DNA from 2 places in the Lysinibacillus sp. YS11 genome. Region 1 is predicted to be linked to the other one. Evidence: riboswitches for the same ligand, from Rfam matches in the RefSeq annotation. Region 1 holds a riboswitch; the other holds the start of a gene.

The links. A riboswitch is a leader RNA that binds a small molecule or an ion and turns the genes downstream of it on or off. The one in region 1 is predicted to bind S-adenosylmethionine.
Region 2: it holds a riboswitch for S-adenosylmethionine, as region 1 does, so the genes downstream of both, LBYS11_RS07830 (YezD family protein) here and LBYS11_RS18355 (methionine ABC transporter ATP-binding protein) in region 1, are expected to answer to the same signal.

What each region holds. Positions count from the first base shown of each region.
Region 1 is NZ_CP026007.1:3,651,239-3,656,253, forward strand. It holds partial or broken gene LBYS11_RS18345 (MetQ/NlpA family ABC transporter substrate-binding protein) at 1-270, opposite strand, end outside; gene LBYS11_RS18350 (methionine ABC transporter permease) at 339-1,007, opposite strand; gene LBYS11_RS18355 (methionine ABC transporter ATP-binding protein) at 997-2,025, opposite strand; SAM riboswitch class I at 2,108-2,211, opposite strand; gene LBYS11_RS18360 (thioredoxin family protein) at 2,268-2,579, opposite strand; gene LBYS11_RS18365 (toprim domain-containing protein) at 2,594-2,935, opposite strand; gene gcvH (glycine cleavage system protein GcvH) at 3,027-3,407, opposite strand; gene LBYS11_RS18375 (arsenate reductase family protein) at 3,489-3,845, opposite strand; gene LBYS11_RS18380 (acyl-CoA dehydrogenase family protein) at 4,028-5,015, opposite strand, start outside.
Region 2 is NZ_CP026007.1:1,647,558-1,652,572, reverse strand. It holds gene LBYS11_RS07855 (formate--tetrahydrofolate ligase) at 1-1, opposite strand, end outside; gene LBYS11_RS07850 (cold-shock protein) at 215-415, shown strand; gene LBYS11_RS07845 (amphi-Trp domain-containing protein) at 561-839, shown strand; gene LBYS11_RS07840 (VOC family protein) at 1,212-1,997, opposite strand; gene LBYS11_RS07835 (flavin reductase family protein) at 2,147-2,632, shown strand; gene LBYS11_RS07830 (YezD family protein) at 2,723-2,914, opposite strand; SAM riboswitch class I at 2,949-3,044, opposite strand; gene LBYS11_RS07825 (DUF418 domain-containing protein) at 3,215-4,309, opposite strand; gene LBYS11_RS07820 (TetR/AcrR family transcriptional regulator) at 4,293-4,895, opposite strand; gene LBYS11_RS07815 (phosphopantothenoylcysteine decarboxylase domain-containing protein) at 4,999-5,015, opposite strand, start outside.

The DNA of each region.
Region 1 (5,015 bases):
TATCTTTTGACTCTAAATCTTGGTTTGGTAGAACATAATCTGTATACGTTTCAATTTCAAGGTCTATGCCTTCTTTAGCTAAGATCGGTTTTGCTTTTTCTAAAATAACTGCGTGCGGTGTATTAGAAGCACCTACTTTTAATGTTACGTTTTCTTTGTTATCTGTTTGATCGCCAGATGCTGATTTTTCATCTTCTTTTTATCTGTACCGCAAGCTGCTAATGCTAGTACAAGTATTGATAAAAATAATCCTGCTAATAACTTTTTCATTTATGACACTCCCTTTTATTTGTTTAAAATATGTTAGCGGTAAAAACCGGAATAACCCCTTTTTCTTGCTAGCGTTTATCAATTTTCTCGGTAATTAAATCACCAATCCATTGAATAATAAATACGACTACTAAGATCAAAATAGTTGCCATTAATGTCACATCTTGGCGATTTCGCTGGAAGCCGTCTAAGAAAGCTAAGTTACCAAGACCACCTGCACCAATAATTCCTGCCATCGCTGTATATCCTACAAGAGCAACAGCCGTTACAGTGATACCAGAAATCAAAGCTGGTAATGATTCCGGAACCAATACTTTCCAAATAATCGTAGAAGTTTTTGCTCCCATTGAACGGGCTGCTTCAATCACACCTTTATCAATTTCACGTAACGCAATTAATACCATACGAGCATAAAACGGTGCTGCACCGATAATTAAAGCAGGTAACGCTGCATTGGCACCGCGAATTGTACCTAGTAAAAACTTCGTAAATGGAATTAATAAAATAATTAATACGATAAATGGAATGGAACGGAAAATATTAACGAGTGATCCTGTTAAAAAGTTAACGATTTTATTTGCCCATAACTGATTGGGGCTAGTTAGAAATAGAACAATACCAATGACTAACCCAAGAATAAATGTCACAACCGTTGATATAGCTGTCATGTATAAAGTTTCATACGTAGCTTGCCACATATTTTCCCAGTCTACATTCGGAAAGAGATTAGTTAGCATTTTCAATCACCTCCGTCTGTACTTCCACTGTATTTAAATAACGAAGGGCTTCAGTGACGTTTGTCTGAGAGCCATCAATTTGCACAATCAATGTACCATATGCACCATTTTTTGTTTGCGAAATATTTCCGTGAACAATACTTACTTCTACATCAAATTGTTTCACAAGATGTGAGATGACAGGCTGTTCTGTTTTTTCACCAACAAAAATCAATTTGACAAGTTGTCCAGTTGGATAGTTTGTTTTAATTTGTGCTACTGTATCCTGTGTTTCCTTAGTGTCTGTAATTTGAGATACAAATTTCTTAGTGATAGCCGCCTGTGGGGCTTGGAAGACTTGTAATACCTCACCACGTTCCACAATTTCGCCTGCCTCCATCACCGCTACACGATGACAAATTTTGCGGATGACATGCATTTCGTGGGTAATCAGGACGATTGTTAAGCCTAAGCGTTCATTTATATCTACGAGTAAATCAAGAATGGCATCCGTTGTTTCAGGGTCGAGTGCGGATGTCGCCTCATCACATAGTAAAACCTCTGGATTATTCGCTAATGCACGTGCAATTCCTACACGCTGCTTTTGTCCCCCAGAAAGCTGAGATGGATATGCCTTATCGCGCCCTTCTAAGCCTACAAGGGCAATTAATTCCTTCACACGCGCTTCACGTTGAGCCTTTGGGAAGCCTGCGATTTCTAAAGGGAATGCAATATTTTCGGCAACTGTTCTTGACCAAAGTAAATTAAAATGCTGGAAAATCATACTTACCTTTTGTCTAGCTGCTCTAAGTTTTTGCCCTTTTATCGATGAAAATTCTTGATTGTTCACCGTTACTGTTCCTGCTGTCGGTTTCTCTAAACCGTTTAATAAACGAATCATGGTACTTTTACCAGCACCACTATAGCCGATAATGCCAAAAATTTCACCTTTATTAATAGTAAGGTTGACGTCTTTGACTGCTGTTAATTCGCCATTTGCTGTTTTGTATTTCTTTGTAATATTTTGAAGCTGGATCATAGCGAATACTCCTTTTCTCATATAGAAAACCCCTTCACTCACAGACAAGTAGAAGGGGTCACGTATGATACGTTAAACCGTTCTCTCATCTTTCAAAGAAAAATCTTTGGGTGATTTGGCACCTTTTCACATTGTGATGGTTGCCGGGCTTCATAGGGCACTTCCCTCCGCCACTCTTCATAAGAGTTCGATATATTTAATGTTTTAATAATATATTTGATACTTTACCACGCTAGTAAAGTTCAGTCAATTGATTTTTTTAACAATTCATATAAAAATGGTACGGATTGAAAAGCATAAATCTTTTCTGTCACTTTTCCGCCATCACTGATGAGTAGACAGGGAACACTTTCAATTTGATGCTCATAAGCTATGTGTTCCAAAAAGTTGATATTTGCTTTACCCATTTGTAGCTGTGGCAGTAATTGCTCAATAATGGACATCATTTTAGATGCCACTGCACACGTTCCACACATCGGTGTATATAAATAAAATGCAGTTTTCTCTCCCGACTGTTTAGCCGCTTCCCACTGCTCTATTGACCATTCTTCCATTTACTCACGCAACCTTACAAAATATATTCATTATGGATTGAAAAATGTGCACGCAGTAAAATCATTGCTAGCACTTTTCTTGGTGTCGTTTCTACTTCCTTGTATGTTGGCATTGTGCGCAGATGCTCAGCCTCTGGATAATGTCTGTCCATTAATGCACGTAGCTTATCACCAGAAGTATCTGCATCAAAAAAAGTAAATAGCTCACAGCCCTCATAGGGATCCAGTAGTTCTTCTAATTGATGCACACCAATTGTACCATTCGTACATAGTATTGTAACATTCTCATTCAAAATAGGCTCAATTTGTAGCTTATCTGAGCGCCCTTCTACTATCAAGCATTTTCCCTCGAACATTACGCCACCTCCATTTAGAGATCCCCACTTATAAGTCATTATATAACAAAAAACGCCGGTAGTTTCCGACGTTTTTCGATTATGGCTTGTCTTATTCAGCGATCATTTCTTCGTATTGCTCTGCTGTCATTAGTTTCTCAACTTCTGATGCGTCAGCAGGCTCAACAACGATCATCCATGCTTTTTCATATGGTGATTCATTAACGAATTCTGGGCTATCTTCTAAATCTGCATTTACTTCAACTACAGTACCTGAGATTGGTGCATATAATTCAGAAACAGTTTTTACTGATTCTACGCTACCGAATGGATCATCTGTTTTGATTTCGTCGCCAACTTGTGGAAGCTCAACGAATACGATATCTCCTAATTCAGATTGTGCGAAGTGAGTAATACCAATACGTACTTTTCCATCTTCTACTTTTACCCATTCATGTTCTTCAGAGTATCGTAAGTCTTTAGGTGTGCTCATGCAAAAAACCCCTCCATAAATATGTAATATATTCACTTTCAGTGTGCCATACTTCTCCTATAAATACAAGGTTTAATACGGTTATTTCCAAGCTTGCTCAAAATCTACTTCTTTAAAACCTAAAGTAACTTTTTTTCCATCTGTCACGATGGGACGTTTAATTAACATGCCATCTGAAGCAAGTAGCTCAAGCTGCTCATCCTCCGTCATTTCTGCTAACTTGTCCTTTAAGCCAAACTCACGATATTTCATGCCTGAGGTATTAAAAAATTTCTTCAAAGGCTGTCCACTAGCTTGCCAAATAGCTGTTAATTCTTCTTTAGTGGGAGGTTGCTCTGCGATATGTACCTCTTCATAGGAAACCTCATGCTCATTTAACCACTTCTGTGCCTTTTTACATGTTGTACATTTCGGATAATGGAAAAATTGAATCGTCATTACAATGCTCCTCTTCTGTCTTTTTCTGTAGTATACCATCATAGTTGTTTTCAATGGTGAACTTCACTCTTTTTTGTAAGTTTATCCACCAGTTGTGCAAATTTATCCGCTCCTTTTACAATTATCCATCTCATAAAAAAACCTAGCTATCTTTTGCAGATAGCTAGGTTAAATTTGCACTATTAAACAATATATTTTTCAGCATCAATTAATTTAACGGAAGCCTCACGCTTCTTCGCAATTAAATTATATGGATTATTACGCGTTAGCTTACGCAGTGCAGATAATGTCATACGGGCTGCATCGCCATCCGCTGAAGCAAGAATTGTGTCTTTTGCTTCTTTTTCGATTTCTGCGAATGCTTCTTGGCAGAAAATTTGTGTGTATAGCAATTTTTGATGTGCTTTTTCAGCACCGTCACGAGCAATTGCTTTTTCTGTACGTAAGACAGCTGATTCCATTGCAAATAATTGGTTAGCTATATTCGCAATGTTTACCAATACTTCTTGCTCTTGATCAAGTTTTGCACCAAAGCGTTGTGCTGCTAATCCTGCAGCTAATACAGCAATCTTCTTGGCATTTTTCACTAAATATTTTTCTTGTGCTAACGGCTCTGTACCGATTTCCTCTGGCATTAGCATAAGCAGCTCTTGCTGTAAATTTTGAGCAACTTGTAATAATGGCAGCTCACCTTTTAGCGCCTTTTTCATAAATGTACCAGGTACAATCATGCGGTTAATTTCGTTTGTACCTTCAAAAATTCGATTAATACGAGAATCACGGTAAATACGCTCTACCTCATACTCAGCCATAAAGCCATAACCGCCATGAAGTTGTACTGCTTCATCTGCAATATAGTCTAATGTTTCTGAACCGAATACTTTGGCAATAGAGCATTCAATAGCATATTCAGCAATCGCACCTGCAATCACTCTTCCTTGCTTTTGCTCTTCTAGGCTTAATTGGCTTAAACGATCCTCAAATAGACCCACAGTACGATAGTTTAATGATTCTGAAGCATACAATTGAGAAGCCATCGTTGATAATTTTTCTTTTGTCAGATTGAAATCAGAAAGCTTTGTCTTAAACTGCTGACGTTGGTTTGTATACTGAATAGCTAACTCCAATGCACGTTTCGATCCGCCAATTGTGCCCACGCCTAGTTTATAA
Region 2 (5,015 bases), 2.0 Mb from region 1:
TTTGGCATCCTACTTTCTATGTTGTTCATTTCCATTATAGTCTTAATTGTGAAAAAAAAGAAAGCCAGATATGCAAGCATTTCGTCAATCAATTGACTTATTTGTTCAATTCCTGTATGTTCTAAGAGAAAATGCAATTTTTTCACATTTTCTCAATGAGTGCACCATTTATTTAACTTTATTTTACATTCAAGCGCATTGGAGGCGAATGCTTATGCAACAGGGGATCGTAAAGTGGTTCAATAATGAAAAAGGTTATGGCTTTATTGAATGTGATGATGGCGAAGATGTATTTGTTCATTTTACGGGCATCCAGGAGGAAGGCTTCCGTACACTTGAAGAAGGTCAAAAGGTTTCATTTGATGTTGTGGAAGGCAATCGTGGACCCCAAGCATCAAATGTTGTAAAACTATAAGCGTAATGGGACTATCCGTGTAGTTCCAGATTAGCAGCGGATTAGGAAATGCATCGTTTCCTTCATCCGCTTTTTGTATTGTTTTATAAGCTGAATGCCCCCTCCATGTTATAATAGAAGTAACAAGACGTAAGGAGGGATTTCGATGCAAAAACAAAATAAACCCATGACTGAAGTTATTTTGAAGCATAAAGAACGACAAAGTGTAGCAGAATTTGCAGCAACACTGGAAACGTTTGCAAAAAAGCTTAAAGAAAATGGTGAATTCACTTTTGTTCAAGACACAGAGCCAACAGTTGTCAGCCCAAGTGAACAGCTCAAAATCGAATACTCCTATACAAAAAAGGGCGACAAGCATTCATTTGAAATTGAATTTGATTGGTATACAGGTACAGAAACACCGAGAAAAATGACAATTGAATAATAATTGGCAACGAAAATCCACTTCTCTGATGAAGTGGATTTTTCCATATTGTTGAATTAAAGATCATGTCACTAGCTAAAACTTTCTAGCAAGGTGAGGAGGTGATTTCGCTCCAGGGTCTCCTCTGTAACGCTAAATCCACAGGAAAGCAAGTAGCCAGCATCAGAAATTCTATTGATGGTTTTGTTTTTCAATACTTATGTAAAAAGGCGGAAGCAAAAGTGTTTCAGCCCATAAAAATACCGAGCTATCCACTAAAACGCTTACGAAGTGTTTCGGAATAGTTCGGTTTTTCTAGTTATCATGTTTGTTAATTTAAAGATTATTCAGCTTTATGAAGGTCCCAGTTAGTTATGGCCCAGCCTTTTCTCATTATCGATTTATCCAATAAAAAGCACCAGGGCAAACTAAAGTTTCCTTTGTTCGTTTAGGATCCTTTAATGTCACACCAAATGGTCCCTCTTTGACATGACCAAGTGTCATTGTCATCGCGCTCTCTTCCTCATAGAAATCTAAGCGCATATTCGGTAGCTGTAGTGACAAATACTGCTCATATTGCGTAGGCACTGGTAGCTGTAACACCTCTTGCCACAGCTTAACTGTTGCCTGCATGTCCTTGACGTAGAATTGGACGGATTCCATCGTTATAGCCTGTTTGACATCAATGGCACCACTTGCCTTTAATTGAACCAAACGCTCTTCATCTTCCTCCGCCCATTCAATCAAAAATGGAAAATCAATTGGCAGATCTGGCTTACCAAAATGCAGTAGCTTCCATTCTACCACAGTGCCATCTGGTCTTGTTCTGCTACATGCATCTGGTCCATATACTTCATAGCCCAATGCTCGCAAGCGTCGACCCTCTTCCTCAATATTTTTTGTGCGCAGAGCAATTCGAGAAAATCCCTGGCGCTCTTGATCACGTTTAAACGTATAATGTAGGGAATATGGGTATTGTGCCGCTTGCTCAAATAAATCACGATCATAGATAGCAATTTGTTCAATATAGCTTAAGCCAAAGTAGCTTAACGTATTATAAGTCCCCCACATCGTGTGCTGCCCACCATTCACTGTATGGACATTTCGTTTATTGAAGAAAACCTTTATATTTTCTGGTGATTCCACTTGATGAACCAAATGATCAAAATATAAAGTCATGGCCATTCCCCTTTCTTTCCCCATTACCTTTACCTGTATGTTTGATTAGTTTAAAATTTACTCAAGAAAAGGAGTTACTAGTAGGATATGAAAAAAAGTTTCGTTTACCTACAAACTCCGTTCACTAATTTCATAAAGAGGTGATTTGAATGACAGATTTAGTAGCTGCTTTTAAATTGGCATTAGGTAATTATCCTACAGGCGTAACAGTTGTCACGACATGTCATGACACAAAACCGATTGGCTTAACCGTCAATTCCTTTGCATCTGTTTCAATCGACCCGCTCCTTATTTTGTGGTCACTCGATAAAAAATCTCAGCTCCATCCTTATTTCACGACTGCGCCAAATTTTGCGGTCAATATTTTAGCGAGTGATCAAGAGCATTTATGTACACTATTTGCCAGTAAAATCCCTGATCGCTTTGCACAAGCAAAATGGTCAACTTCCTCTTTAGGACTACCGATTTTACATGATACAGCAGCTAATTTACAATGTAAAACATTTCAGCAAATCGATGCTGGCGACCATACCATTTTTATTGGGCAGGTCGTAGACATTACAAATGCTCAAAAAGAGCCTTTGCTTTATCATCGCCGTCATATCGGTCCCATACCAAAAAGCTTTTATAGCTAGCCTTTACACAAAAAAAGGGCCACTTGTAAGCACAGGAAATCCTTCATGCTTATAGGTGGCCGTTTGACATAAGTTCTACTGAAATCATTGTTATTTTTTCTGCGGAAATCTCTGCTTTTCAAGCCTATTAATTTGCACAATCACACCATCTTGAATCGTAATATGCACTTCACCAAATTCAAGATTTTGAATCGCCTTCGCAATTGCCTCTAGTTTCTTATCATCTACTTTTACTGACTGAGCCATACGATACACCCCTTCTTTTTTATCCTTATTGTTCATAAAGAGGCCAACGCATCAAACTGATTGATAGCCCCTCCTATCTCTCAGACACCATCTGTTGGATTTGGCACCTGTTGTTCGGTTGCCGAGGCTTCATTGGGCCAAGTCCCTCCACCTCTCTTGATAAGAGTACTGCGTTTCTTGAAAATAATTCTATAATTCTGCTATAGGAATGTCAATACAAAATATTAGAAAACCTAGTTGAATACTATGCAATATGTCGTTTAGATTAAAAGACTCCCTAAACCTAAAGTATTTTATGCCTAGTCAGTGAGAAATAGATGGCAATCCATTAATTTATTACAAGCTCCATTTCCTCATCATGAATTCAAGTGGGCCTCGATGATGTTTAGTCCTCCACCATACAGAAACAACGACACATCCCAAAAAATAACAGCAGGCATACAGCATGGAAAAAGCAAGTGTTTGGTTCTCCAGCTTTTGGCAAATAATTAGTATTCCAATGCCTATAACAACATGGCCAACATAATGCGTTAAAGACATTTGTCCTGTTAATATGAAAGACTGAATAACTTTATTTTTACATGTCTCTACAAGATAGATGGAGCCAACAATGATGACAATAGCCGAAGCCGAATTAGATAGGACATACATCATATTCGGGGGAATCGGTCCTGTATCAAATAAATACAATGCACTCTCTACATCTAATAAATGAATGGTTGTCATCTTAATGAATAACGTTGAACAAGTCTCAGTCATGATGACTAACAATAAACCTATCACCAGTAATTTTTTTCTTAATGTATGATTTGTTAAATCTAATGTGCCCATTACCATACCTATCAGAAAGAAGCAAATCCAGGGGAATAGTGGATGATAGCCATTAAACATCAAATTTCTTATAAATCCTGCTGGTGTCCAAAAATCAAGATACTCTAGTAGCACATATGTTGGATGCCAACCAGCAAGGTAACTAAATTGAATTTGAAGCCATTGTGAAAGGATAAGGATGGCACCGATTATGAAGATCATCATTTTCTTGGATTGGGCAATCAACCAAGCAGCAACAAACATATACACGCCATAATAATGTAAGATATCTCCTGTCCAGCCGATTGCATATAATATTATCCCTATCGTAAATAACAAAAGCGCCCTCTTCCACAAAGTAAGTCGATTTTGACGAAGAAGGATTGGGTCCTTACTCTCTCTAGCCTGACGAGTCATTAAGGCTGTCCCTATTCCTGCTAGCATGACAAATACGGCCGAAGCACGTCCCTCGAAAAGATGTTGGAAGGCAATTAACCATGTTGAACCATTCGTTGTAGAACCTGTTATGACGCCAAAATTGACAATGAACATGCCAAGCATGGCGAGAGCTCTTGCAAAATCAAGACCTTCAATGCGCCGATCATCATTTCTTTTTGTCATCTTTGCCCCCTTGGATAACGCTATGTACAGCCTCCTTCCAAATAGCCCTATAGTTCAATTGGTTGCCTGTTAACATGAAATTACCGATATTATCATAGACGAGGGCTAGCATCTGTGCCTTCGCTTCTATATGTGGAGTATCCTCTAGCACGCCTAGCTGTACGCCATATCGTAGGATAGCAACAAAGCTCGTTAAAAAGCTGGTTTCTAGCTCTACTAATTGTCTTTTATAGTTTTCATCGCGGGCCGCTAATAGTACATATTGATTAAATATTTTATTAAAATAAGGGTCCTTGTCCTGTGCCTCAATAGATTTATAGCCTAGCTTAAGTAATTCCTCCTTAAAATTAGCAGAAGAAAGCTCTTTATAATCCACAGCGACATCATGTTGAATTTCTTTATACAATTCATCAAATATGAAAGCGATTAATTGATCTTTTGATTGAAAATAATAGTAAATGGCTGGTTTTGAAATACCGACCTCTGTAGCAATCATTGCTAAGCTTGTTTTTTCAAATCCATTTTCCGCAAACATCCCATAAGCAATTTCTATAATTTTGTGAAAAGTTTGTTCTTTATTTCCCATTATTACCCTCCTTTTTTTACCGACCGTTAAGTAAATATTATAGGATGCTAACCTTTTAGACAAGAAAAAACTGTGTAGAAATATTTCTCTACACAGTTCACATTTATTGATTTTGTAAAT